DNA from 2 places in the Paenibacillus sp. FSL H7-0756 genome. Region 2 is predicted to be linked to the other one. Evidence: a T-box and tRNA genes for the amino acid it is inferred to sense, from the RefSeq annotation. Region 2 holds a T-box; the other holds one or more tRNA genes.
The links. The T-box of region 2 lies ahead of NST04_RS24105 (tryptophan--tRNA ligase). A T-box ahead of a tRNA ligase gene usually reads a tRNA of that ligase, here a tRNA-Trp.

Region 1: it has a tRNA-Trp gene. The T-box ahead of NST04_RS24105 (tryptophan--tRNA ligase) is inferred to sense a tRNA for this amino acid. The anticodon was not compared.

What each region holds. Positions count from the first base shown of each region.
Region 1 is NZ_JBBOVT010000001.1:1,965,473-1,980,290, reverse strand. It holds gene NST04_RS08885 (glycoside hydrolase family 2 TIM barrel-domain containing protein) at 1-1,563, opposite strand, end outside; gene NST04_RS08880 (MerR family transcriptional regulator) at 1,672-2,103, opposite strand; gene NST04_RS08875 (aldo/keto reductase) at 2,225-3,145, shown strand; gene NST04_RS08870 (carotenoid biosynthesis protein) at 3,213-4,172, opposite strand; gene NST04_RS08865 (TetR/AcrR family transcriptional regulator) at 4,337-4,906, shown strand; gene NST04_RS08860 (hypothetical protein) at 4,990-5,247, opposite strand; gene NST04_RS08855 (MarR family transcriptional regulator) at 5,228-5,743, opposite strand; gene NST04_RS08850 (FadR/GntR family transcriptional regulator) at 5,953-6,630, shown strand; gene NST04_RS08845 (CynX/NimT family MFS transporter) at 6,627-7,868, shown strand; tRNA gene NST04_RS08840 (tRNA-Leu) at 8,141-8,219, opposite strand; tRNA gene NST04_RS08835 (tRNA-Cys) at 8,232-8,305, opposite strand; tRNA gene NST04_RS08830 (tRNA-Gly) at 8,314-8,388, opposite strand; tRNA gene NST04_RS08825 (tRNA-Gln) at 8,395-8,469, opposite strand; tRNA gene NST04_RS08820 (tRNA-His) at 8,490-8,565, opposite strand; tRNA gene NST04_RS08815 (tRNA-His) at 8,614-8,689, opposite strand; tRNA gene NST04_RS08810 (tRNA-Trp) at 8,717-8,790, opposite strand; tRNA gene NST04_RS08805 (tRNA-Tyr) at 8,797-8,882, opposite strand; tRNA gene NST04_RS08800 (tRNA-Thr) at 8,889-8,964, opposite strand; tRNA gene NST04_RS08795 (tRNA-Phe) at 8,980-9,055, opposite strand; tRNA gene NST04_RS08790 (tRNA-Asp) at 9,077-9,154, opposite strand; tRNA gene NST04_RS08785 (tRNA-Met) at 9,177-9,253, opposite strand; tRNA gene NST04_RS08780 (tRNA-Val) at 9,286-9,361, opposite strand; tRNA gene NST04_RS08775 (tRNA-Glu) at 9,367-9,438, opposite strand; tRNA gene NST04_RS08770 (tRNA-Ser) at 9,573-9,662, opposite strand; tRNA gene NST04_RS08765 (tRNA-Asn) at 9,666-9,741, opposite strand; rRNA gene NST04_RS08760 (23S ribosomal RNA) at 9,804-12,730, opposite strand; rRNA gene NST04_RS08755 (16S ribosomal RNA) at 13,024-14,584, opposite strand.
Region 2 is NZ_JBBOVT010000002.1:1,679,078-1,693,895, forward strand. It holds gene helD (RNA polymerase recycling motor HelD) at 1-1,738, opposite strand, end outside; gene NST04_RS24075 (flavin reductase family protein) at 2,074-2,667, opposite strand; gene NST04_RS24080 (ring-cleaving dioxygenase) at 2,699-3,637, opposite strand; gene NST04_RS24085 (GNAT family N-acetyltransferase) at 4,357-4,845, opposite strand; gene NST04_RS24090 (GNAT family N-acetyltransferase) at 4,864-5,349, opposite strand; gene NST04_RS24095 (MerR family transcriptional regulator) at 5,383-6,261, opposite strand; gene NST04_RS24100 (serine hydrolase domain-containing protein) at 6,318-7,583, opposite strand; T-box leader at 7,667-7,923, shown strand; gene NST04_RS24105 (tryptophan--tRNA ligase) at 7,968-8,969, shown strand; gene NST04_RS24110 (hypothetical protein) at 9,075-10,673, opposite strand; gene NST04_RS24115 (ABC transporter ATP-binding protein) at 10,666-11,379, opposite strand; gene NST04_RS24120 (ABC transporter permease subunit) at 11,710-12,948, opposite strand; gene NST04_RS24125 (ABC transporter permease subunit) at 12,961-14,199, opposite strand; gene NST04_RS24130 (ABC transporter ATP-binding protein) at 14,212-14,818, opposite strand, start outside.

The DNA.
Region 1 (14,818 bases), on a different contig from region 2:
CGGCTTATACGGCTGATTCTCCAGGTATTCTACAATGTCGGCGGGCTTGGCATACATCCGGCTCTCCATATCACTGCTGTCATTATATTTGCGGTTATGGAAGACTCCTTCATAATGCACCAGCCGTCCCGGATCAGCCTTACGGAAGTAATGGGACACCTTCAGAATGACCTCGCCCGCATACGATTCATTGCCGCAGGACCAGATCAGGATCGACGGATGGTTTTTATCGCGCTCCAGCATCGATACCGCCCGGTCCATGACAATCCCCTCCCACTCCGGCTTATCCCCGGGGATGTTCCAGGACGGCTCAACGGCGCCCATCTTCTGCCACGAGCCATGGGACTCCAGGTTCATCTCGTCAATCACATACACCCCGTATTCATCGCACAGCTCATACCAGAGCGTCTGGTTCGGATAATGCGAGGTCCGCACCGCGTTGATATTATTCTGCTTCAGGATGATGATATCCTTGATCATATCTTCCCTGGAGATGTTGCGGCCCGTGCGGGGGTTGAACTCGTGGCGGTTGACACCTTTGAACATGATCCGTTTGCCGTTCAACAGCATCAGCTTGTCCTTCAGCTCGAAGGTTCGGAAGCCCGCCCGCTGCACAATTGCCTCCACCAGCTCCCCTTCGCCATTACATACAGAGATACAGACGCTGTACAGGTAAGGATTCTCCGCGCTCCACAGGAATACCTTGCCCGCATCCAAGCTTAGAGCCGCCTTACCCGCCACAGCTCGTCCTTCTGTATTCGCAACTACAGCGCCTGCTGCATCCTTCAGCTCCACCCGAATCACTGCCTCAGCCTCAGTTGCCATACGAAGCTCAGCTGTTAACTTGCCTTTCTCATAGGAAGCATCCAGCCCCGCCTGAATCCGCAAATCCTGTACATGCAGCTCAGGAACCGTATACAGATACACCTCGCGAAAAATCCCCGAGAACCGCCAGAAATCCTGATCCTCCAGCCAGCTCCCCGTACAGCGCTGATAGACCTCAACCGCGAGCTTATTGGCTCCTTCCTGCAGATAGGGTGTCAATTCGAATTCCGCAGGGGTGAAGCTGTCTTCACTGTAGCCGACGAAGTGCCCGTTCAACCAGACATAACAAGCCGCCTCTACGCCCTGAAAAGAAATAAAAATCGGCCCCTGCTCCATAATTGCCGGCACCTCAAACATCTTCACATAGCTGCCCACCGTATTACTGCTCACCGGAATCTCCGGCGGCCTTACAGCATCCAGACCGTCCCAGGGGTACATCGTATTCGCATATTGCGGCCTGCCGTACCCCTGAAGCTGGATATGACCCGGCACCTGGATGTTCCCCCAGCCGCTCGTATCATATTCCGTCTTATAGAAATCCTTAACACGGGCTGCCACATTCACCGCATAACTGAATTTCCAGTCTCCGTTCAGAGAGTAACGCAGCGCCATGGGGGCTTGTCTCTCCGCTTCCTCCATCGTTCTATAATAGCGGTGATCCGAATGCGCTTCCAACCGGTTCACCTGAAATACAGATACATCGCTTAGCCAATCCAGACTAGGTTCATTGCCTGACATTATAGTGTCCTCCTTCATCTTCTTGAAGTGAATCTGTTCCTTATTCTACCCAAAGTTCGCCCCGGCTCCAAGAAGCGGATCACAACTTCCGTGCAGATAACTTACTTTTCAGACGGTTTTATGGTTTCCGGAGGCTTTCGCTTCATTCTCCAACGATGCAAAATAAGCGATCTTATGGTCAATCTTCCGGGCAAAGCTCTGAAAGAACTTGATCTTCTCATCGATATGCTGTTTATGCTCCTGCAGCAGTCTGCGCTGATCTGGCAGACGGTCCTTGCCTTCCTGCGAGAACGCAATGAATTGCTTAATGTCGGCGATAGCCATACCGGTATCCTTCAGGCAGCAGATTAACGAGATCAGCTCCAGATCCTCGTCATTGAAGCACCGGTTGCCGTTCGCATCCCTCCCCACAACCGGCAATACCCCTTCCCGTTCATAGTAACGCAGCGTATATTGGCTCAGTCCGCTTTTTTGTGCTATGGTTTTGATACTGTATCCCATCCGTACAAGCTCCTCTCTGCCAGCCGTTGCCGGCCTCATCTATATAGTAAAAGTACCATCAATCCGTTTCTATGAACAGTCACTCTATGATTCTATTGACTTACACCTAACTCTAAGGTCTAAGCTTACACTATACCTTCATTTAAGGAGTGAATAATTAATGGTAAAAAGAATTAATGTAGCTAACGGCGCACTTGAGGTTTCCGAGATTTCCCTCGGTTGTATGCGGATCGCTGATTTGTCGCCCAAAGAGGCTGAAACCCATATCCACAGCGCCCTTGAGGTGGGCATAGACTTTTTCGACCATGCAGATATTTATGCCGGAGGTAAAGCAGAGGAAGTATTCGGTAACGTACTGACGGCAAATCCCGGAATGCGCGACCGGCTGATGATTCAGGCCAAATGCGGCATCCGTAACGGCTTCTTCGACTTCTCTAAGGAGCATATCGTGAGTTCAGTAGAGAACAGCCTGAAGCGGCTGCAGACCGATTATGTAGATGTCCTTCTCCTGCACCGTCCTGACACCCTGATGGAGCCGGAGGAAGTGGCGGAAGCCTTCGATAATCTGGAGAGCAGAGGGCTGGTCAAGCACTTCGGTGTCAGCAACCAGAACCCGTTACAGATTGAGCTGCTGAAGAAGAACGTCAAGCAGCCCCTTCTGTTCAACCAGCTTCAGCTCAGCATCATGGTAACTGGAATGATTGATTCGGGCTTCAACGTCAACATGACCAATGCCGGTTCCGTAGTCCACGACGGCGGAATCCTGGAGTACAGCCGCCTGCATGATATGACCATCCAGCCATGGTCTCCGTTCCAGTACGGCTTCTTCGAAGGCGTATTCCTGGGCAGCGAGAAGTTCCCTAAGGTGAACGAAGTCATTAACCGTATTGCCGGGGACAAAGGAGTAGCCGACACCGCGATCGCTATTGCCTGGCTGCTCAGACACCCGGCCAAAATGCAGCCGATTGTCGGCACCACCAACACCGCCCGCCTGCTCGACATCGCTAAGGCTTCAAGCATCACCCTCAGCCGCGAAGAATGGTACGAGATTTACCGCGCAGCCGGAAATGTCCTGCCTTAACGCAGAAGGCAAAAATACACCGCCAGCTATAGACGGAAGAGGTCTAAAGTCTGGCGGTGTTTTTTTACTACCTCGCGATTGGGCTTGCTTTTTTACCCATCTTATAAATTCCAATCCAGGCTAACAATAATACGATTTGAGCCAGAACGACCAGCCACAATACCTCCGTGAAACCTCCTATGAGACAAAATATAGTGTTAACCAGCGGGAATCCTACGAAAGTAAACATGATCGGAAAATCTTTTTTGGGAGTGATTGAATAATTAGCCTTCCGGTCCCAGAACTTTGTGAAAGCCAAGGCTAACACTCCGATTGTAATTACAGAAAGTGCAATCAACATCACCCATTGCATATTAGATTCCCTGGCGAAGAACGGCCCCATGTAATTAAAGAAGTTGGATAAAGGTGAGAACATACAAGCCAATGACGCAAGGGACGCCAAAAACGGATAGATATAACCCACGGTTTTACTGTAGCCTTTCTTCTTATGCCACCATTCACCGATCAGGATAAAGACTGTCCAATATCCCGCGATATAAATCCATCCTGTAAAATTCATCACCGGTTCCCCATAGATTTGAGGTTCACCGGCCAGCGGATAATAACTCCATCTTGCAATGGTTCCATCCATGGTCTCAAAAATCTGTTTAACGGCCACCGGGTCGAGTGAAAAGTCAAACACCATCGCACTTAATCCCGTAATAAACGGTTTCGTCCAGGACGGTATATTTACAGACTTTAGAACACGCAAAGTGGAATAGATGATCAGAAACTCAATAATAGGGACAGTAATTGGTATGTTAAATAACATTAAAATACTGCGCCCATAGGCGTAGAACCCTTCCCCAAGCGATGAAGCAGTAATTTCAAAAACGGCGGCGTAAAAGAACACAAAACCTATAAATTGCAGTAAAACCGTTTTGGGATGTGTTTCCTTATCAAGGATATAGAACACCATTAGGACAGCAGCAATTAAGACAAGAATGTCTTGAATAACCCATACAGGCACTACAGTTATACTACCCATTTTCTTCCTCCAATTAATTTAATTTGAATCGAACGTTTAAATAAATTATAATGTCACCATGTTAGTTAAACAACAGGCTGTTCGTTTGGATTATGTTAGTTACCATACAAATCATATTAGATTTGTTCATTAACCATTTTATTATTTTAAATTAGGAGGTTACGATGGCAGACAAAAAAACAGATCACCGGGTGAGATATACAAAAATGGTTATTAAAGAAAGCCTGTTGAAGCTGATGACAGAACGGTCTATCAATAAAGTTACCGTGACCGACATTTGCAGCGAAGCAGGGATTAACCGCAACACCTTTTATTCACACTATGCGAATCAGTTTGAGCTTCTTTCAACAATCGAAAATGATCTATATGAAGAAATTAAGCAACTTGGGATTAGTTCTGCAAGCCCTCAAAAGCTTTCTTATGAATTATGTAAATATATAAAAGCGAATAAAACGATATGTGAGGTTCTGTTCTCGGAGCATGGCAACAAAGAATTATTGGAAAGAATCCTATATATCAGTCACGACCTAACGATTGAGCGCTGGAAGCAGGAATTAAAATATTTTGATCCGCAATTATTTGAATCCTGGTATACGTTCACCGCTCATGGCAGTATAGCTATTATTAAAAAGTGGGTGAGCAGCGGTCTGAAGGAAAGCCCGGGTAAGGTTGCAGTTTTTATTGATAAAGCCACAGAGGCCGTATCCAAAGCATTTTATTCCGAGGAATCATAAATCATAAAAAATGAAGCGGTCCCTCTTTGTTGAAGGCCGCTTCTCTGCTCTTTTTCCAATTCATTTCATTCCTTATTCCTTACTCATTCTGATTGCTCTAATTGATCCTTTGCCTTTTGTAAAAGTGCAGTCTCTTGAGCGGAAAGCTCATTTAAAGTCGTAAAAAAAGGTTCTATGGGTACCATCACACCACAGGTTGAACCTAATCCCAGCATCAATCTGAGGTAAAATTGAACCTTTCTTTTCTCACTGGCAATTTGCTCTAATTCTGAGAGACCCGAGTTTTTTTCTTCATCTCCTGATGCTTCCTTCCGTCTCGAATTAAATATCTTCATTTCCATTAAACTTCCCCTCGGAGTATTCTTCGGCGCGCGCCAACAAATCACTCATGAATTTCCTGATCGTCTGTAACTCAGCCTCTGAATAAGATTCAATAAACTGATAAAAGTCGTCTTCTTTCGCTTGATGCATCTTTTGATGCAGTTGATATACCTGTCTTCCCTTATCCGTTAAGCTAAAATAAATCTCCTTCCGGTTGTTATTTAGTTGATTTTTCATAATGAAGCCTGTTTCCAACAGCTTGGAACTAATACTTGTAATGCTTGCTTTGGACAGATTCATTCTTTTGGTAATTCCGGTATGATTGATCGGCTCATGATCACCAATGCAATCAATAACATGCACACTGGTAATATTATTGGACAGCATATCGATCTGAAGCTTTTTGGCTTGCTCACGAAACAGATTAATTTCATGTTCTGTATATAATTCGTTCAAATGCAGCATTCTGATATATTGCTCATAAAGGTGACCTTTAGAATGATTTTGAAATTCCACTTGCCAAATCTCTCCTCTCTTGTACTTAATGCAGACTAGGGTCAAAGGCAGCAATCAATTGCTTTTTATTTTTGTTCACTACTGAACAAAATCATATTAGCACGAATGATATTGAGAATCAATATCATTTTCATCTTTTCAAGCCGAAATGAATCTGCTATAATCAACCAGAGTACCAAACATCCTACGTTTGTAAAGGAATGATACAATTGTTAGCTCAGACTCAACGTTTAACCTTGGTGGAACAGGTGGCCTACCAGATCCAAGAGAAGATCGAAAGCAGCGAATGGCAAGTAGGGACGCGTATTCCTCCAGAGCCGGAGCTAATGGAGCAGCTTCAAGTCAGTCGTAATACCTTAAGGGAAGCAATTCGGGCTCTAACCTACGCGGGTCTGCTCAAGACCAGACAAGGGGATGGGACTTATGTATGCTCCTCCAGTGTTTTAGGGTCAGTGATTAGAAAAGTAATAGAGCATACCGATAAGTTTGAGAGCCTGGAGGTCCGGTATGCATTAGAACGAGAGGCGGCTGCCCTGGCTGCGCTCAGGAGAGACGAGGAAGATTTGGCGGCACTTCGGACATGTCTTGACCAGTGCAGACAAGCAGCCGTCCAGCAAGATCTTGAAGCGTATGCTCACTGGGACGTGGAGTTTCACAAAATGGTGATAGCCGCTTCACATAATCAATTGATGTCGAATTTATACAATCATATTTCTGAGGCGCTGCAAAACATGATTTTAGAAATGAAGGATCTCAAAACCGTGGATTTCTATATCGACTCTCATGCCCTGCTCTATCAGGCCATTGCGGATCAGAATGGTCATCAAGCGGAGGAGGCTGTTCGTTTATACATTGACAAAGCCCGTACACAGGAGGCACATCTATGAGTTCACCAGAACAATTGTTAAACAAGCAAGATGGAATATCCAATACCGGTATTCGGAAGCAAGCGACACTCTGGTTCATGATCATAGGAATTATTTTTATCGCAGCGAATTTGCGCGCACCCCTCACCTCAGTGGGACCCTTGGTCAGTCTTATTCGGGACAACGTGCATATTTCTAATACTTTAGCAGGCCTGATTACTACAGTTCCACTAATTGCATTTGCCCTATTATCACCTTTTGTACCCAAATTAGGACATAAATATGGTATAGAACGAATTATCCTGATTTCTCTTATTTTTTTAGTCATCGGTATTGCTGTTCGGTCGTTATCCGGAGCAGCGACTTTATATGTTGGAACTGCAATTCTGGGATTTGCTATTACTATATGTAATGTATTACTTCCCAGTCTGATTAAACGGGAATTTCCGCAGCAAATGGGGACTATGACAGGGGTCTATTCGGTTTCCATGAATCTATGCGGGGCAATTGCTTCCGGTATTAGTATTCCCTTAGCTGTGGGAGCAGGTATGAACTGGCAAGGTGCCCTTGGAGTATGGGGAATACTTAGCTTCATCTCTATTCTCTTTTGGATACCGCTGCTCAAGACTCCAACGAACCCCGCCATTATTGGTAGCAGCACAGATAAGAACCATCAGGTTAAAATATGGCGCTCCCCATTAGCCTGGCAGGTGACTCTCTTTATGGGAATACAATCAGCCATTTTCTATGTGCTGGTTGCCTGGCTGCCTGAAATCCTAAAAGAACAAGGCATCAGTTCGAGTCAATCCGGCTGGTTTCTATCGGTTCTGATTATGGCGTCCCTCCCCTTTGCCTTTATCGTTCCTGTTATGGCAGGGCGTATGTCTAACCAGCGGTCCTTGGTGGTTATTACAACAATCCTACTTTTGATCGGAACACTTGGGCTTCTCTATAGCAGTGTCCAACTGCTTCTGTTGTGGGTGATTATTCTTGGAATTGGAGCGGGCTTTGCCTTTGGCTTATCTATGATGTTTTTCGGTTTACGCACTCAAAGTGCCCATCAGGCGGCGGAACTATCGGGCATGGCCCAATCCATAGGATATCTGCTGGCAGCCATCGGCCCGGCGCTGATAGGTTACTTGCATGACGCCACTCATAGTTGGAGTGCTCCACTCCTGATCTTGGTTGGCGCTTCTGCCCTACTCGGTATCATTGGTCTTGGGGCGGCCAGAAATCAATTTGTGGGTTCTACGAAGTAAGTTCATGATATAAACGACTTAACATATAAGCAGATGACATATAAATTAAAAGAAACAGGCCCTGTGTAGTAAGATACACAGGGCCTGTCTTGTTCTCAGATACATATGGGATAAGGTACGAAAGCTCAAAGAACATAATCATCCTGCAAATGAACGATGCTGGCGCCTCAGTCTTGTTCATGTGCCGATATAACAGATAATGCGTGCCTCTAGGTATACACACAATAAAAAAGCCCACCAGAGAATATCTCTGATGAACTCTTTTAGCGTAATACCGGCGAGAGGACTCGAACCTCCACGGTTTCCCACTCGATTTTGAGTCGAGCGCGTCTGCCATTCCGCCACGCCGGCAAATATTTAAAATGGAGGTGCCACCCAGATTTGAACTGGGGATAAAGCTTTTGCAGAGCTTTGCCTTACCACTTGGCTATGGCACCACATGAAATGGAGCGGACGACGGGAATCGAACCCGCGACCCTCGCCTTGGCAAGGCGATGCTCTACCGCTGAGCCACGTCCGCATATAATGGCTGGGGATATAGGAATCGAACCTATGAATGACGGAGTCAAAGTCCGTTGCCTTACCGCTTGGCTAATCCCCAATATATTTTTTGAAAGAAAATGGGGCGACCGATGGGTCTCGAACCCACGAATGCCGGAACCACAATCCGGTGCGTTAACCCCTTCGCCACGGTCGCCATGTGAAGCTTTTAAGTTGTATTGCTATGTAATTCTTATAAAAGAAATGGGGCGACCGATGGGTCTCGAACCCACGAATGCCGGAACCACAATCCGGTGCGTTAACCCCTTCGCCACGGTCGCCATATGATTCTTTTATATGAAATTACTTGGCAGGGGCAGCAGGAATTGAACCCACACCAACGGTTTTGGAGACCGTTGTTCTACCTTTAAACTATGCCCCTAAAAAATGGTGGAGGCTGATGGATTCGAACCACCGAACACGTACGTGAGCAGATTTACAGTCTGATGCGTTTGGCCACTTCGCTAAGCCTCCACGGTATGGTGCCGGCGAGAGGACTTGAACCCCCAACCTACTGATTACAAGTCAGTTGCTCTACCAATTGAGCTACACCGGCATATTAAGTTGTGTATGGTGGCGCGGGAGGGAATCGAACCCCCGACACAAGGATTTTCAGTCCTTTGCTCTACCGACTGAGCTACCGAGCCATAAAAATGATTCTGTAAAGATGGCGGAACCGACGGGATTCGAACCCGCGGTCTCCTGCGTGACAGGCAGGCATGTTAGGCCAACTACACCACGGTTCCATGTTTGGTACTTTATGGAGATTGGTTGCGGGGGCAGGATTTGAACCTGCGGCCTTCGGGTTATGAGCCCGACGAGCTACCGGGCTGCTCCACCCCGCGTCATTGTACAAAATCTATTCAGTTAAGATAGATGGTGGAGGCTGAGGGGTTCGAACCCCCGACCCTCTGCTTGTAAGGCAGATGCTCTCCCAGCTGAGCTAAGCCTCCATATATGACTCGTATGGGATTCGAACCCATGTTACCTCCGTGAAAGGGAGGTGTCTTAACCCCTTGACCAACGAGCCATGCTGTGTAAAAGTATTGCTACGGAGAGAGGGATACTCTTCACTTCGTTACGAGATTGCGAAGCAGTGCTAACGAAGCCTATGCTCCAACGAACCACTGAGGGTTCTCATCCCTATTCAATGAAGTATTGCTACGGAGAGAGAGGGATTCGAACCCTCGAGACGCTTGTGGCGCCTACACGATTTCCAATCGTGCTCCTTCGGCCAAACTCGGACACCTCTCCATATGGCTCCCCGAACAGGACTCGAACCTGTGACAACTCGATTAACAGTCGAGTGCTCTACCAACTGAGCTATCAGGGAATATACATACCAGGCTTGATCACCTGAAAACTGAATCCGAAACGAATCTGCGTGTTAGAAATTTGGATAAGCCCTCGACCGATTAGTATTGGTCAGCTCCATGCATTGCTGCACTTCCACCTCCAACCTATCTACCTCGTCGTCTTCAAGGGGTCTTACTAATTGGGAAATCTCATCTTGAGGGGGGCTTCACGCTTAGATGCTTTCAGCGCTTATCCCGTCCGTACGTAGCTACTCAGCCATGCTCCTGGCGGAACAACTGATGCACCAGCGGTACGTCCATCCCGGTCCTCTCGTACTAAGGACAGCTCCTCTCAAATTTCCTGCGCCCACGACAGATAGGGACCGAACTGTCTCACGACGTTCTGAACCCAGCTCGCGTACCGCTTTAATGGGCGAACAGCCCAACCCTTGGGACCTACTTCAGCCCCAGGATGCGATGAGCCGACATCGAGGTGCCAAACCTCCCCGTCGATGTGGACTCTTGGGGGAGATAAGCCTGTTATCCCCAGGGTAGCTTTTATCCGTTGAGCGATGGCCCTTCCATGCGGTACCACCGGATCACTAAGTCCGACTTTCGTCCCTGCTCGACTTGTAGGTCTCGCAGTCAAGCTCCCTTATGCCTTTGCACTCTGCGAATGATTTCCAACCATTCTGAGGGAACCTTTGAACGCCTCCGTTACTCTTTAGGAGGCGACCGCCCCAGTCAAACTGCCCGCCTGACACGGTCCCCGTACCCGATAAGGGCACCAGGTTAGAACCTAGATACGATCAGGGTGGTATCCCAACGGCGCCTCCGCAGAAGCTTGCGCTCCTGCCTCCACGGCTCCCACCTATCCTGTACAGATCGTACCCAAATTCAATATCAAGCTGCAGTAAAGCTCCATGGGGTCTTTCCGTCTTGTCGCGGGTAACCTGCATCTTCACAGGTATTAAAATTTCACCGGATCTCTCGTTGAGACAGCGCCCAAGTCGTTACGCCATTCGTGCGGGTCAGAATTTACCTGACAAGGAATTTCGCTACCTTAGGACCGTTATAGTTACGGCCGCCGTTTACTGGGGCTTCGGTTCACAGCTTCGGATTGCTCCTAACCGCTCCCCTTAACCTTCCAGCACCGGGCAGGCGTCAGCCCGTATACTTCGCCTTACGGCTTCGCACAGACCTGTGTTTTTGCTAAACAGTCGCTTGGGCCTTTTCACTGCGGCCCCCTCGGGCTATTCACCCTACCGAGGCACCCCTTCTCCCGAAGTTACGGGGTCATTTTGCCGAGTTCCTTAACGAGAGTTCTTCCGCGCGCCTTAGAATTCTCTTCTCGCCTACCTGTGTCGGTTTGCGGTACGGGCACCTTCTCCTGACTAGAGGCTTTTCTTGGCAGTGTGAGATCATGACCTTCGCTACTGTAATTTTCGCTCCCCATCACAGCCCAGCCTTACGGTGTGCGGATTTGCCTACACACCAGCCTCACTGCTTAGACGGACATCCATCAGTCCGCGTCACTACCCTCCTGCGTCACCCCATCGCTCATAGCGGATTACGGTGGTACAGTAATTTCAAACTGTTGTCCTTCGACTACGCCTTTCGGCCTCGCCTTAGGTCCCGACTTACCCTGAGCGGACGAGCCTTCCTCAGGAAACCTTGGGCTTTCGGCGGATCAGATTCTCACTGATCTTTTCGTTACTCATACCGGCATTCTCACTTGTATGCTGTCCAGCGCTCCTTACGGTACACCTTCAACCCACATACAACGCTCCCCTACCCCAGATACATACATATCTAGCCATAGCTTCGGTGGTGTGTTTAGCCCCGTTACATTTTCGGCGCAGAGTCACTCGACCAGTGAGCTATTACGCACTCTTTCAATGGTGGCTGCTTCTAAGCCAACATCCTGGTTGTCTGTGCAACTCCACATCCTTTCCCACTTAACACACACTTGGGGACCTTAGCTGATGGTCTGGGCTGTTTCCCTTTTGACAATGGATCTTAGCACTCACTGTCTGACTCCCGGCAAGAAGTAAATGGCATTCGGAGTTTGACTGAGCTTGGTAACCCTTGCGGGCCCCGCACCCAATCAGTGCTCTACCTCCACCACTCCATTCACCGAGGCTAGCCCTAAAGCTATTTCGGGGAGAACCAGCTATCTCCGAGTTCGATTGGAATTTCTCCGCTACCCCCACCTCATCCCCGCATTTTTCAACATGCGTGGGTTCGGGCCTCCAGTGCGTGTTACCGCACCTTCACCCTGGACAGGGGTAGATCACACGGTTTCGGGTCTACGTCCACATACTTAATCGCCCTATTCAGACTCGCTTTCGCTGCGGCTCCGGCTTCTCACCTTAACCTTGCATGTTAAACGTAACTCGCCGGTTCATTCTACAAAAGGCACGCCATCACCCATAGACAGGGCTCTGACTTTTTGTAAGCACACGGTTTCAGGTTCTATTTCACTCCCCTTCCGGGGTGCTTTTCACCTTTCCCTCACGGTACTGTTTCACTATCGGTCGCCAGGTAGTATTTAGCCTTAGCAGATGGTCCTGCTGGATTCATACGGGGTTTCACGTGCCCCGCACTACTCGGGATCCGTCTCGGAGAGAATACCATTTCGGCTACAGGGCTTTTACCTCTATCGCGGGCCTTTCCAGACCTCTTCGCCTACCATATTCCTTTGTAACTCCATGTGAGACGTCCCACAACCCCAAGAGGCAAGCCTCTTGGTTTAGGCTGTTCCGCGTTCGCTCGCCGCTACTGACGGAATCACTATTGTTTTCTCTTCCTCAGGGTACTTAGATGTTTCAGTTCCCCTGGTCTGCCTCTGCGTATCCTATGTATTCAGATACGAGTAACTGCGAATTACCACAGCTGGGTTTCCCCATTCGGACACCCCCGGATCAAAGCTTGCTTACAGCTCCCCGAGGCAGTTTCGTTGTTCGCCACGTCCTTCGTCGGCTCCTGGCGCCTAGGCATCCTCCGTGTGCTCTTAGTAGCTTAACCTCGATTTTTCCGTCAGGAAACTATCGGACAATGAATTTCTTCAACGTCTGTATTTCCATCAAGATCATCGTAGCATCGCCATTAATTCAAAACTTGTTTACACAAGTTCAGCTTAAAGGAATGTTCTAAAACGCAAATTCGTTTCGGTATCCAGTTTTCAAGGATCAAAGGTAAAGATGAGAGCTTAAACTCTCAAAACTGACCAACGAGTGAGTAACAGGCCTAAACCTGATTGGTTTGGAAGTTAAACTTCCGATTTGAATGTTTCCGTTGCAGGAAACGATTCTCCATAGAAAGGAGGTGATCCAGCCGCACCTTCCGATACGGCTACCTTGTTACGACTTCACCCCAATCATCTACCCCACCTTCGGCGGCTGGCTCCCTTGCGGGTTACCCCACCGACTTCGGGTGTTGTAAACTCTCGTGGTGTGACGGGCGGTGTGTACAAGACCCGGGAACGTATTCACCGCGGCATGCTGATCCGCGATTACTAGCAATTCCGACTTCATGCAGGCGAGTTGCAGCCTGCAATCCGAACTGAGACCGGCTTTGCTGGGATTGGCTCCACCTCGCGGCTTCGCTTCCCGTTGTACCGGCCATTGTAGTACGTGTGTAGCCCAGGTCATAAGGGGCATGATGATTTGACGTCATCCCCACCTTCCTCCGGTTTGTCACCGGCAGTCACTCTAGAGTGCCCAGCTCAACCTGCTGGCAACTAAAGTCAAGGGTTGCGCTCGTTGCGGGACTTAACCCAACATCTCACGACACGAGCTGACGACAACCATGCACCACCTGTCTCAACTTTCCCCGAAGGGCACCTGATGCATCTCTGCTTCGTTAGTTGGATGTCAAGACCTGGTAAGGTTCTTCGCGTTGCTTCGAATTAAACCACATACTCCACTGCTTGTGCGGGTCCCCGTCAATTCCTTTGAGTTTCAGTCTTGCGACCGTACTCCCCAGGCGGAGTGCTTACTGTGTTAACTTCGGCACCAAGGGTATCGAAACCCCTAACACCTAGCACTCATCGTTTACGGCGTGGACTACCAGGGTATCTAATCCTGTTTGCTCCCCACGCTTTCGCGCCTCAGCGTCAGTTACAGCCCAGAAAGTCGCCTTCGCCACTGGTGTTCCTCCACATATCTACGCATTTCACCGCTACACGTGGAATTCCACTTTCCTCTTCTGTACTCAAGTCACCCAGTTTCCAGTGCGACCTCAGGTTGAGCCCAAGGTTTAAACACCAGACTTAAATAACCGCCTGCGCGCGCTTTACGCCCAATAATTCCGGACAACGCTTGCCCCCTACGTATTACCGCGGCTGCTGGCACGTAGTTAGCCGGGGCTTTCTTCTCAGGTACCGTCACTCCGGTAGCAGTTACTCTACCGGACGTTCTTCCCTGGCAACAGAGCTTTACGATCCGAAAACCTTCATCACTCACGCGGCGTTGCTCCGTCAGGCTTGCGCCCATTGCGGAAGATTCCCTACTGCTGCCTCCCGTAGGAGTCTGGGCCGTGTCTCAGTCCCAGTGTGGCCGTTCACCCTCTCAGGTCGGCTACGCATCGTCGCCTTGGTGGGCCGTTACCCCACCAACTAGCTAATGCGCCGCAGGCCCATCCCCAAGCAGCAGATTGCTCCGCCTTTCATTCTCTCCTCAGGAGAAGAAAGAAATTATCCGGTATTAGCTACCGTTTCCGGTAGTTATCCCAGGCTTGAGGGCAGGTTGCCTACGTGTTACTCACCCGTCCGCCGCTAAGTCTGAAAGGAAGCAAGCTTCCTCTCAAACTCCGCACGACTTGCATGTATTAGGCACGCCGCCAGCGTTCGTCCTGAGCCAGGATCAAACTCTCCAAATTGGTATTTAGAAAGAGCGATTGCTCATTTTGAAACATCTGACGAGAATTTACATTCTCTAATTTGGATCTCACCGAAGTGATCTCCAGATACTCACTCGTTGTTCAGTTTTCAAAGATCAAGTTCATCTTTCGTCGCCGTTTTTTGTCTCAGCAGCGACCTTTATAATATATCACAGCGTCCTCGTTTTAGTCAACCTTTTTTTTATTTTCTTTTTTCGGCTGATTTACGACTGC
Region 2 (14,818 bases):
ACATCGAATAATCCTGGCCTTCATCCACGAAAATATGCCGCACCTGCGTATTCGTCCGCACGCCTTCAATCAGTTCCTGCATGTACAGATATGGGGTCGCATCTTCATACCAGAGTGTCCCGCAGTCCAGCATCTCCCGGGTCTGCGCACAGATCTCCGGCCATAGCTCCGGCACCTCCGTCTCACCTGTCATCTTCCTGTAGGCCGTTTCATCACTGAACAATTGACGGTAGAGCCCGGCCATGTCGATAAAGGTGAACTTCCTGATCCCCCGTCTCAGCGGTCTGAACTGCTCCTTCACGATCATCTCTCCCAGCAGCTCCTGCTCCCGCTCGGCGTAATCGAAATCCCCTTCATCCTGCTCCCGCTTATGCACCAGCAGCTCCTGCAGGCGGAGGTATTTCTCCGCGAAGTCGAACACACCCTTATCTCTGTGCAGCTTACCGTGGATTGCAGCGTATTGATCATTGTCGAGGTAATTCATCTCCTCCTCTACCCAAGCTGCCCCCTGCTCCTCCTTCTGTAGTGCCGCCAGCTCGGTGAGCAGCCATTTCTGCACCAGCTCCACCCGGTTCGGCAGACGGATGGAAGGATCGTAGCTATACAGCTTAGCCCGGATCTGTTCACCCGAGATGAGCACACGGTCCCGGAAGCAAATATCCTTGAACAGCATCCCTTCCTGCTTCAGCAAGTAGGCATATCCTTGAAGAGCGTGGAGGAACGCTTCCGAAGCTTTATACTCGATGGCCTTAAGACGGGCGGCATAACCCTCCTGCTGCTGGGCGGTGAGCACATATTCCATCTGGTCAAACGGATCTCCAAGACGGAACGCGGCTCCCAGCCATTTGTCCAGATACTCCTGAAAGGTCGTCTGCTGCATATTCTCTTCCCCTAGCTCCGGGAGCACGGTAGACACATAACTGTTGAACATCGGATTGGGCGAAAAGAGGACAATCTGATCGGCCGTCAGCCGCTCGCGGTGTTTGTACAGAAGGTAGGCTACGCGCTGGAGCGCTGCCGAGGTTTTGCCGCTGCCCGCCGCTCCCTGCACAATCAGCATCCGGCTCGTGTCGTTACGGATAATGGCATTCTGCTCCGCCTGAATCGTAGCCACGATGCTCTTCATTTGGGAGTCAGCGCCCTGACCCAGCACCTGCTGCAGCAGCTCATCTCCGATCGTCACGCTCGAATCGAACAGATGCTGGAGCCGGCCTCCGCGGATCTGGTACTGCCGCTTCAGCTCCATCCGGCCGGTGATCCGTCCTCCCGGTGTGTCGAAGGCCGCATGTCCCGGCGGATAGTCGTAATACAGGCTCGCAATCGGGGTACGCCAGTCATAGATGAGAAAGCTCAGGCCGTCTGCAGCCGCGAAGGAGGAGACCCCGATATAGACCTGTTCTACTGACTGCTGTCCCTCTTCCTGGAAATCAATCCGTCCGAAATAAGGTGACGGCAGCAGCCGCTGCATATTTTTCCATTGCCGGAGCTTGCGTGCATGACTGCGTTCCCGTTCAGACAAAACCGCTTCCTGCTGGGTGATGGTGAAGAAGCTCTCCTCGAAATCCTCCTGTGAGTTCGTATCGACTGTGACCTCTTCCCAGAATCCCCGGCGGATATCCGCAGCCTGCTCCTTCAGCTGCCCGACCTCAGGCTCCAGCTCCGCGATCCCCGCGATCAGCTTCTCCTTCACCTGCTCCAGCCACTCCTGCTCCTGCTTCCAGACCTTTGTCTCTTCCATCCTCTGAACACTCCTTTTTCTTGCTGAAATCGTTCCACACTGGCGGCTTGACAAACTGGATGTCCGTTTGCTATACTTAAGATATAAATAAGATGCATTATCTCTGACCATTTCAAGTTAAAATGGCCGACAGTTTATTAACATTAACATATTCCCTGACACGATGCAATCCTTTTATATGACACAGATAACCCTGGCGCTTCCGCCAGGGTTTTATTGTACTTTGAACCAAAAGTATCTACTTGGCCTAAATAGCCTATTAGCGCTGTTCATGGATATGCCGGGGGTAACAGTTGGATATCCAACTAACGTCCTGGCCTTGCCAAGATTAATCGTTACACCGGCCGCTCAATCTCAAAAATCTCCCCAATCCCCGCATAGCTATTCCCGGCCAGACGGCTGACCGCCCCTAATGCCACCGGATTAATTCTCCCCTGCTCGTAGATCGCCTCGTCCAGATGAAACTGCACGATCCTGCCGATCATCAGATCATTATTAGGCAATTCAAGACTATGCTCAAGGACACATTCCATCCGCACCTTCGCTTCCTGAACGCCGGGAACCTTAATGCGCAGACTATCTACAGGGGTCATTCCGGCTATGGTGACCTCACTCTGATCAGGCGGCAACGGCACAGCCGTCATATTCACTTGTCCGACATTCTGCTCATCCACAATATGAACCACAAACTCCTTCATTTGCTTGATGTTGCGTGCAGTATCCTTGGACTGACCCCCGGCATGCTGAATAGAGACGGAAATCATCGGCGGGTTGGAGGATACGATATTGAAGTAGCTGAACGGCGCACCGTTCAAGACCCCATCCTCCGACAAGGTAGTTACAAAAGCAATCGGACGCGGAATAATCGTCCCGACCAGAAGCTTATAATTATCCCGTTCGGTGCCCTGCTGCGGATCTATAGTGATCATGCTCGTGCCTCCTTTGTATTGTCAGATCAGATTAGTTAAGCTCTCTTACAGTAACCGGCAGCAGAACTTGTTCAATCTGTGCTCTGTGCGGCTCATATTGTGCAGGCAGCATCAGGCTGCCTCCCATCGTTTCCGGCGTTTCGTCATGGGCGAAGCCCGGAGGATCGGTAGCGATCTCGAACAGAATCTCCCCATGCTCTCTGAAGTAAATGGCGTTGAAATAATTCCGGTCCTGCACAGGCGTTACCCCATATCCATTATCATGCACAACTTCCTGCCATTCAAGCTGATCCTGGTCATCCTTCGCTCTCCAGGCGATATGATGGACAGTGCCGACCCCCATTTCACCGCGCGGTACAGCCGTTACCTTCAGCTCAACCACATTGCCCAGATCCGCAGCCGAGCGGTAGCGGGCGACATCACCTTCCTGCCCCTCGAATGTAAGTCCCATCACCTTCTCCAGCAGCTCAGCCGTTTGTTCCGGATGCGTGGACAATAGTGTCGCGCCGCCGAAGCCCTTGATCGCCACCTCCGGTGTTACCCCGCTGAAGGTCCATTCATTACGCTCACCCGACTCCCGTTCCACCAGCTCCAGATGCAGGCCATGCGGATCATCGAATTCCAGGTATTGCTCCCCGAACCGCTCCATCTCTGTGTAAGCCACCTTGAACGCCGTGAGCCGCTCTCTCCAGAATGCCATCGCCCCGACTGGAATCACATACGAAGTAACGCCAACCTGGCCCCCGCCGATCTTACCCTGATACGCATCCGCCCACGGGAAGAAGGTAATAATGGTTCCCGGCTTCCCGCCAGCATTGCCGAAGTAGAAGTGATACGTTCCCGGATCATCGAAATTGACCGTTCGCTTCACCAGCCGCAGTCCCAGTACCCCTGCATAAAAGTCCATATTCTCCTGCGGATGCCCGACAATAGCGGTGATATGATGAATACCCATGGTTTGCTTGTTCATTTGAATTGCCTCCTAAGTTGATTCATTCAGATTATATCTTTACTTTAAGATATTTGGCTAAATATTATCTTTAAGTTAAGATAATTACTATTCTTACTTTACTTTCTATAGTTACAGTTGTCAAGTACTTGTTGAAATCAGCATCTTAGTTACACACTATGCCATCAGGAGGGCAAGTAAATGTAGCTGACCCGGAGCTTCACCGATACGCTGGGCGAAGCGCTCAATGTGCCCGGTCTGCCAAAGCCGGGGCGGATGTAGACAATAATAGTGTGTTATGGGGACACAGAGGACCTTATTCGCCGAAAAAGCCTGATTTTCTTCACGCTGCGGACTCAGAGGACCTTATCCCACCCTTGGGAGCTGAAATCAGGCCAATTCTGGTTACTTAACGGATTCTCTGTTCGCATCATCTGCGGAATTACTGTAATCCGCCGAAATAACGGATTTCCAGTCCGTGAGGTTCGTGCTAAGTCGCTGACGCGCAGGGTTCTCATCCCCCGGACATCCCAGATTACCATTCACAATCCTGCACATATTGCAACTTTCATCTCTTTGTAAAGTCCGAAAACCAAAATTGTTGTACAAAAGGCAGTTTTCCCGCATCTACCAAGCTTCTGAGCGGATTATTCCTGCTTTTTATACAACAATCCTCGCAAATACTACTATATCAATGAATCGGAGTTGCAATTTATGCAGCATTTCATAGCTCTGGAGCGCTAACCTTTATTTAACCTTTTTTCATAAAAGCACAAGGTCATCTTATCATTGATTTCCCGGGTTTCACTGGTCTTTCTGTAGCCCAGCTTCTCATACAAATAGCAGTTACGCTCCTCTTGCACGACGGTAGCCAGCCCCCAAGTTTGCGCATCCGCATAGATCTCTTCAATCCGTGCGAATGCCTGCTGGGCTATGCCCAGACCTTGGTATTGCGGCAATACGCATATCTGACTGAGCCAGTAATGATGCTCATCTGTCTTCTTGACTCTCATGCTGCCTACAGCATTTCCGGCGTTTCGGATGATATAGTAATCAACAAATTCCTGATTCATCCGTTCTACGAGCCTCTCCAGCGTTTCATTAGCCGGATTTGTCTCGTAATCCTGATATTTCTCCAAGAGCGGAAGAAAGGCCTGAAGCTGCATAGCATGAATATCCGCCGCATCCTTCACCGTAGCTTTACCTAGTGTAACTTCTGACTTTTTCATAGTATGTACCTCCTGACGTTATACCTTATAGACGTAATCCCAATGCTCACCCTTAAGTACGGAGCCAGGCCCCATGTCCCGCTTCCCCTGCAAAATAAAACCGGCACGCTCATACATCCGCTGGGCGGGGATCAGATCGCCATTAGTCGTCACTAGAATGTGCTGCACTTCATTCCGCAGAATACGATGAACCGCTTCTTGAAGCTGCAGGGTGCTGTATCCTTTGCCCTTATGAGCAGTCGCAATACAGTTATGGCCGATTTCAGCACATTGGGGCAACTGCCTCGGGTCCCAGGATACAAAGCCAATCACCTTACCATGCAGCATAGTCATGAACCCATATTTATCTGCAATTTGCAGATTGTCAAAGAAAAAATTGTCGAACTCCTGCCAATCCTCCAGACAGCTCTGCTCATACCTGCCGTCAAAGGAATAGGCATCTTGTAACAGCTCCAGGAGTGTTCCACGTTCAAACAGGCTGATCTTACTGAACTCAATGCTCATTTACTTCCCTTCTTTTCTTGGGTTTGGCTACAATTATTTCAATACTACGGGTTCCAGTAAAGATAAATCGTACAGGTTGCCACTGCCCGCAGGGCTGTCATTGCGGATATGCTCTTCCAGGCAGAGTCTGCTGCGGTCCGAGCAGTACTTTGGACTATGCTCTAACTGATCCATCAGTATTTTCCAGGAGCCTCCAATGTCGTCACTGCTGTCCAGCTTGGCGTATAGCCCGCCGGGCAGGGTCATTTCCTTGAAGGGTTCCGGCACGGTGGTTCCATCAGGAATTGTCGCACACATTCCATAGCCATAGGGTTTACCTGCAATACTTGGCATAGGCTTCATATTTCCGCCGAATAACCGCGCGGTGCCCAGAAGATTAGCAGATTCCAACCAATCCATGATAGGACCTATCGCTTTGTCTTCCGGAGACTGGTCCACCACGATATGATAAGCTACTCTCATCGCCGGCAATGTAATCACTTTGAAAGTTGACTGTCCCGTTACATTACTCATAAATACCCTCTCCATTTCGCTAAGCAGTTCCTCCTGAATGGAGGTCCTCTTATTGGAAGTATTCAGGTAATCGAGTACCTGATGTAATTGCTGTCCCATCCGTCCGAGTTCTTCCTGGTGTACCTGTAGAGCCCTTATCCTGTTCTGTATAACCTGCTTAAGTGCAGATACAGAATCCTTATCTAGAATAGGCTGTATTTCTCTGATCGGAATATCCATTCTCCGCAGCAGCGCTGTGATCCTGATACACTTAAGCGCATGTTCATCATATGTACGCCAGCCGGAAGATACCTCTCTCTTACTCTGAAACAACCCTACCGCTTCCCAGTGCCGCAAGGTGCGGCTCGTCAGCCCCAGTAGCTCCGACAATTGCTGTATGCTAACAACATTCCTGTTCATTTATGCCTCCTTCCTGTGATCTCATCCCTATCCTATCACTTGACGCAACGGCAACTTCAAGGGGCTAATCGTGCATATCCGAGAAAAATTTCCTCTCCCTGCGCATTCTCAGTGATCTTATAGGGGTGGAGCTGGTCATAATAGCGCTGGACAAATTCTCCTTCGCCTACCGGGTAGAGCTCAATATGGACGTTGCCGGTGAATCTGGTGAAGTAGAGCTTCCCGCCGGTCAGCTCGATCTGAATTTTGTCTGGTAGATAGGTTCCACAGTACGCCCTTAAACATTCCTCACTGAGCTGAAGCTCAAGATGCCGGGTCGGAGCCTCCACCTCCACATGATGCAGAATATCCGCGAGCGCATGGCCGAGTCTATACTGATTGATTCCTTCATTATTTGAGAGGATGATAATGCAAAGATCTTCAGCGTAAAAATTCTGCATATACGTGCAAATCCCCAGCTGATCGCCCCCATGCGAATACCTGTCTTGCCCGTATAGAAGGTGATGCTCCAGGCCGTAGCAGTAGCTGTTCTCGTTCTCTTGGAAGAATCGTTCATAAGCCGCAGATGACAGGAGCTGCCGGTCACGCAGACAGACATACCACTTGTACAAATCCCCGCAGTCCGAAACAACCGCAGCAGCACCGATACTGAACTTCTCGTTATAATACGGACATTTGACGGTTACTGCGAAGTCTGTGATATAGTTGCTGGATCTGTTCTCAATCACGGCGCAGCCGTCATCCACCGTACTGCTGCGCATCCCTAGAGGCAGGAAAATATGATGATGCAGAAACTCCCCGTACCTCTCCCCCGAGACATGCTCGATGATCCAGGCCAGCAGATTGTAGTTGGAGTTATTATAATCGTACGCTGCTCCGGCTGGCTTGGTTGGCTTCTTGTTAATGTATTGCTGGAAGAACCTTGTCCGGGAATAGTCCAGCCGGTAATCTCCGCCGAAGAAATCGTTCTCAAAATTATAAAAGTTATATAGACCGGAGGTATGTGACAACAAATGATGAACGGTGATGGACTCGTCTATAGCAAGCTCTGCCGGGAGACACTGGTATGCAGGCTGGTCAACATCCAGCAGCCCCTTGTCATGCAGCAGTATGACGGCAAAGGCCGTAAACTGCTTCGACATAGAGGCGAGCGAGAAGCGTGACGCCAGCGTATTTTTAATTCCAAACTCCATGCTTGCATATCCGCAAGCCCGCTCGAAGAGCACCTCGCCCTTCCTGATCACCTGAATCACGCCGTAAAAATTCCACAGCTTCAGGTACTGATTCGTATATCCCTCAAGCTTTGCACGTTTTGTCTGCACAGACTCACTCCCTAACCCTATTTGAACTATCCGTTGACATTCACCGAAAAGTACTGTAAAAATACAGTAATACAATATTATATAACTTTGCAATGATGAAGAGAGTAAGCATAACGAATACTTCAGAGAGCTGATGATTGGTGCGAATCAGTGTAGGGAATATGCCGAAGTGGGCTTCTGAGCATCCAAACCGAACCTTCAGGAAGTAGGCTTTGGCGAATGTCTCGTCGTTAAAAGAGACGCGTATTCAAACATATAGTGATGTTTCGATACGTTCAAGCGGTCCGGATCACCGTTCGGACTAATTAAGGTGGCACCACGGGGTTTTCTCGTCCTTTTCAGGATGAGAAGACCCCTTTTTGATTTTATAGACGGAGGGATAATATGAGTAAGGACATTGTATTAACAGGAATTAAACCTACGGGCAAAGTCCATCTGGGGAACTACATCGGAGCAATCAAGCCTGCACTGCAAATCGCCGGGGCCAGTGATTGCACATCACTCTACTTCATGGCCGACTACCATGGGTTAAATTTCATACAGCATAGAGACGAGTTCAGTGATCTGTCTTATAGTATCGCAGCCACTTGGCTGGCACTCGGACTCGACCCGGATCGGGTGATTTTCTATAGACAATCTGATGTGCCGGAGATCTTTGAGCTGAGCTGGATTCTAGCCTGCCTGACGTCCAAAGGACTGATGAACCGTGCCCATGCCTACAAAGCGATCCAAGATCAAAATGAACAACTGGGCGTGGATGCGGATACTGGTGTTAATATGGGTCTCTTCACCTATCCGATTCTGATGGCTGCGGACATTCTGCTGTTTCAATCAGACAAGGTCCCTGTCGGCAAAGACCAGATTCAGCATGTGGAGATCGCCAGAGATATCGCCGAAAGCTTCAACCGGGTTTATGGAGATACGTTCAAGCTGCCTGATTATATTGTCGATGAGAGCACAGCGGTGATTCCTGGTCTTGACGGGAGGAAAATGAGCAAAAGCTATAACAACACGATTCCGCTGTTCGAAACGGCAGAGAACCTGAAGAAGCTGATCAGCAAAATCAAAACAGACTCTACGCTTCCGCAGGAACCGAAAGACCCGGAAACCTCTAATATTTTCTTGTTATATAAAGAATTTGCGACACCCGCTCAAGTGCAGGAGTTAAGAGACAAATATCTAAGCGGCATTAGCTGGGGTGAGGCCAAGCAGGAGCTGTTCCAGGTGGTTAATGCTGCTCTGGAGGAGCCACGGAAGAAATACTATGATCTCATAGCAGCGCCAGAGCAGATCGACACAATCTTGAGTGAAGGCGCCCGGAAGGCAAGAGCCCTGGCGGGACCATTGCTTAAGAAGGTTAAGTCGAGGATAGGACGTTATTCGTAGACCGGACTTAAGACATAGGTGATCATTTGTCTCTGAATACACAAAGAAACCACTCCCAGGAACAGGTCAGGCCTCCTCCCGTTCCAAGAGTAGTTTCTTCAGCAGCTAAAGCCTCGCAAACAGCCGCTCCCCGTTAATCTGGATATATCTGTACATTCCGGCGCAGACCGCTACCAGAAGCACGCCGTATCCCAGCAGAATGAGATTTCCGTTCACCCCATGAAGCAGCAGGAACAGCACGAACGGAACAGCCAGCGTGAGGACACCGATTAGCATCGTTACCAGCACCGACGCACTCTGCTTGATCGCCGCAACTTCACTGGTCCAGTCGAGCTTAGGCAGCTTCAGGTTCACAAGAACGCCCAGCAGGGCTGAATAGCAGGCATAGATAACCGGAACGGCAAGCATCAATAGACCCTCCATCCACCCGGCATGCAGGGTATAGGCCAGCAGTCCCCAGCTTACGGCAATCACCGGTAAGGTAATGGTCAGATTCACCGCCACCTTGCTGAATACAATCGCCGGTTTGGGCACGGGGGAGCTGGTCAAGATCCACAGATGATTGCCTTCCAGAGAAATAGAGCAGGCTGTCGTACAGCTCAGAACAACAAATAGAGAGATAACCAGCGGACTCAGCGTACTGAGGGAGTCTGACAATTGCGGGATGTCTAGTATAGCTCCCAGCTGCTCTGAGCTGACGAATAATAAGGAAATGGACATCATCAGGAGCAGCACCATCCCGATCCCTGTGTTCAGCACATAATTGACCGAGCTGAAATAACGCCGCAGCTCCTTTAGATACAAGGCCTTGAATGCTGAATTAGCCTGTAGCGGCTTCATCGTGTATCCGCGGCTTGCGCGGCTGGTCATAAGCCCTGTATGAATCGCCTTGTACCGGGTCGCCAGCAGGACCGAGAACAGCATGAAGGCCAGCACAGACACCGCGATGAAGAAGAGCAAGGCGCTCACCCGGTACGAGCAGACCGCATCAACATACACGGAAGCCGGGGGATACACCTTGAAGATCATATCACCCAAGGCAGCTCCAACATCTGCAATCGCCTGCTGCCCTTGATTGAGCGTGAACGAGCCCAGCATCAGTACAATGATGAAGGCGAACGTGAGGATCATATTCAGGATTTTGCTCGCCCGGAACCGGGAAGAGACCCAGCTAATAAGGGAGCCTACCAGCGTAGCCGCTATAATCGGCAGTAAGGTAATGAAGAAGAGCGTCATTAGAAAAAACAGATAATAGAGCACGCCCGGCTTCACATGTATCGCATACACCGCCCCCGCCGGAAGCATGATCAGCAGCGTGAAGAACAGATTCATCACATAGAGCTGAAGCACCCGGCTTGCCACAACATGGCTGGTTTTCACCGGGAGGGACATAATCATATCGTAATCCTTATAGCTGAATAATACCCCGCTTGCCTTATAGACCGTAGTGAAGAAGCTCACCAGCGAAGTGACTGTCATCATCACAGCCAGCAATAGCTCCATCCGCCCAAGCTGCTCGAACGACTTCGCCATCATAAAGCTGTAGCCGAATGACACGGCTCCTATCATGAGTATACCGGCTATCACCAAGAGGCTGATCAGCAGCGCCTTGCGTCTGCGTGCAGGGTCTTTCGTATGGAGCGCCTGATTGAGGCCGAAGGAGGACAACAGCTGCAGCTTCGTTAATCTCCAGACATTAATCATTATCGATCAGCTCCATGAATACGTCCTCCAGGCTGTTCTCGCCCCTTACCGCTTCAGTTAAGCCGTGGGCAATCAGCCGTCCGCCCTTGATGATCGCAATCTTGTTGCACAGCTTCTCCGCCGTATCCAGTACATGTGTGGAGAAAAAGATCGCGCTGCCCCTGCTGCACAGATCCGCCATGATGGTCTTCAGCGTATGCGCCGCCTTCGGATCAAGACCCACAAAAGGCTCATCCAGCACTAACAGCTTCGGCTCATGAATAAGTGCAGAGATAATGGCCAGCTTCTGCTTCATGCCGTGGGAATACGAGGAGATCAGATCGCCCAGACTGGCTGTAAGCTGGAAGGCATCGCCGTATTGCCTGATCAGCCGCTCCCGGGTGGACCCCGATACACTGAAGAGATCGCCGATGAAGTTCAGGTACTGAATCCCCGTCAGGTGATCGTACAGGTCCGGATTATCCGGGATGTAGGCAATATTCGCCTTGCAGGCTACCGGATTCTTGCGGATCGAGATACCGTCAATCTCAATCTCCCCTTGTTCAAAATCAAGCACGCCCACCACAGCGCGGATCGTCGTGGTCTTGCCTGCGCCGTTATGCCCGATGAAGCCGTAGATGTCACCCCGTTCAACTTCGAGGCTAAGATCATCCACCGCTTTTGCCCCGCCTTTGTAACTCTTCGTAAAATTCTTGATGGTCAGCATTTCCTCTCACCTCTTCCTTGGTGTTAGCAAATAACTATAATACGAACCATCCGGGCAGATCGTTCATTTTCAATTATATCCCAATCTCCCGCATCTTGGCCGTGATCCGGTTCATGCGGGGCGTAAGCGTCCCTGTTACGAATTTCAGTTCGTCACTTTCGATCATCTTTTAATTCTTATAGTTAGTTCTTGTTAGAGATATGTTAGAGTGAATTACAATAAAAAAACGACTGCTCCCCAGGAGTAACCGTCTTTTATTAAGATTATTCTTATTAAATATCAGTTACCTGCAAACTGATTAAAGTAATGTAAAATAGACATTTAGTTCGTCTAGTTCACCTGATGCTTCTTAAACGCCCTAAATGTAAGCGGAAGTAATAAGGCTATAACAATAATAGCGAATCCTGTCATGAACTTATATTCTAGAATTAATGCACCGAACAGATCAAACACTTCATATGAAGTGATTTTTTTGAAACCATTAAACATATTAGCCGGTAATAAATCCATCAGTTGATTAAACAAACGGCTGCTCTTGCTTGCAGGAATAAAAAATGGACCAATTACAAAAATACCAATTACAATAATAACTGAAAAGGGACTATTCATCCTGCTAGATAGCCATAATGTCAATGCTCCTACCATCAGACAGGCTAGACTACCAATTAAGATCGTCCACAGATAAGCTTGAATTACCGTATAAGGAACGGGAGCTAAAAGATCGATAATCTGCACATTGGCTTTCGCGCCATCAAAACCAAATATCCCCAGAAGAAGAAGTGTGTATAGCATGAGCGCTAAGAATAGTAAACCTATAGATATAATAAAGCCCGCCTTGAGTTTGGCTATGATCACCTTATTCCTGCCATAGCGGGTCGACAGTATTATGGCATCGGTGCCCCGCTGATATTCACCAGCGAAGATTGGAGCAAGACATATTCCAATAGCTAAAGCGATCACTAAAAAAAGGTTTTGAAGATTTTGAAATACCTTCTCCCAGCCAGTAACATAATCCATCTGAAAGGGAACGCGGAGTTTTTCGTTCATTGTATTAAAAAAAGCTTTCTCCCTATCTGAATAATTTCCATAAGAATAATCGTAATCTAAATATCCATTGATTTTTTCCATCCGCTTCTCATAAAATCTCTTTGCATCATCCTCATGTAATCTATTCATTACAGAATAATCGAACTGGCTTAAGGGTGAAAAGGCAAACCGAATTAACGTATTGATCTGTTCATCCGGGACTTCATAAGCAGCATAAGCTCGATTATTTAAATTCCCATTAGCATCAATATTTTTGGGATCAAGCAAAATTTTATTATGACGTTCAATCGCATTTGCTATTTTTTCCGTTGACAATGGTCCGGCGTGCTGACGCGCATACATTTTCCCCAAAGAGATGGCTGAAAAACCTTTAATCCCCTCCCCCTCTTGATCCGTTATGTACGCCCCCGTATACCTCATGTTGACCAAAAGCAAAACCACAGTCATCACAAGCCCAACGGCAACATAAAATAATTTACTTTTTATTATTTTCCGTATTTCAAAACGGGTTAGCGTGTCCATGAGTCATACCCCCTATACAACCTGATGCTTTTTGAATGCCCGGTAAGTAAAAGGTATCAGAAGTGCTATAGCAATTATCGAAAATACAACCATTATTTTATACGTTGGAACTAACTGTCCCACAATATTAAATACATCATAACCAGTTATCTTTCTAAAGCTGTCAAACATATTTCCGGGAAGCAGATCTGTCAGATAGCTTAATAGACGACTATTTTTGCTTTCGGGAATAAACTGGGTACCTACAAGCAGGACTCCGGTTGCTACAATAACTGAGAATGAATTGCTCATCCGGCTGGAGAACCAAAGTGTCAAGGCTCCTACCATAAGACATGCCAGACTGCCGATCAGTACCGCCCACAGGTAGGTCTCAAACACAGTGTAGGGAACAGGGGCCAAAAATTTGATCATTTGCACATGGGCACCCCCACCATCAAATCCAAACACCCCTAAAATCAGAAAAGTATATATTAAAATCGGAAAAATAATAAGTCCTACAGAAACTATAAAGCTTGCTTTCAATTTAGCAGCGATGGCTTTGCTTCTTCCATAACGGGTAGATAAAACTATAGCATCTGTTCCTCTCTGATACTCCCCAGCAAAAACCGGTGCGAGGCAAAACCCAATAACAAAAGCAATAATTAGAAAGAGACTCGGTAAATTCTCAAATACATTTTTCCAGCCGGTAACGTAGTCCATCTGAAAAGGCACCGTTATCTCCTCGTTCAGTTTTGTAAAGTAAGCTTTCTCTTTGGCAGTGTAGTTGTTATCAGATTTATTACTATTTAAAAATAATCGGACCTTTTCCAGCCGTTTCTGATAGAAACTCTTCATTTCCTCAGGGTTGATTTTGTCGATTAAATAATAATCGTATTCACTTGCAGGAGAAAAGGCATCCGTTATTAAAAATTGAATTTGATTATCCTTTGTATCATATTTTGCATTTGCTTCGACAGTCATCTCCCCCTTCTCATCCAGGTTACTAGGGTCATGGAGTAAGTCTTGATGCCTTCTTACAGCGGCCTCCATTGCTGCTATAGTTAATGGACCGGCAAGCTGCCGATTGTACTCTCTCTCTAGCTGAATGGCTGCCGTTCCATTCAAGAATTTCCCGTCTTCACCTGTCATTTGCATATTTGTAATCAATACAACAGATGATAATATCGCTACCGCTATCAAAATTATAATTCCTGTATAAAATGATTTTCGTCGAATAATCTTTCGCAGTTCGAACCGGGTCAGTATATCCATGGATCATACCTCCTATTTCACCTTAGCCGTGACAGCTTCTTCATCCTGAAAATGATATAAATAGAAGTCCTCCAATGAGGGTACGACTGATATCGCCGTCTCATTCGGTTGGTCTGCGGACACAATTCTCAATTCCACCAGATCCCCTTCATGACGCAAATTGCTTACGCAATATCGGGCATTCCATTCCTCAGCATTCCGCATCGGGACATGACAAGTCCATACGCATCCTGTCATCGTTGCTGTCAGCTGATCAACCGTTCCGCTTGTCAACAGCTCCCCTTTTTTCATCACGAGAATTTGATCTGCGATATATTCCACATCAGATACAATATGGGTTGACATAATTACTATTTTATCCCTGGCCAGATCAGCAATTAAATTACGGAAACGGACCCGTTCTTTAGGATCAAGCCCTGCCGTGGGCTCGTCCAGCACCAGAATGCGGGGATCATTAAGAAGAGCCTGTGCAATACCCAGCCGCTGCTTCATTCCTCCAGAAAAGGTACGAATTTTCTTCCGGGCCACATCCTCCAGAGCCACTATGCCCAGTAATTCCCGTGTTTTCCCTTTTGATGCCGCCAAAGTCAATCCTTTTAGCGATCCGACATACCACAGA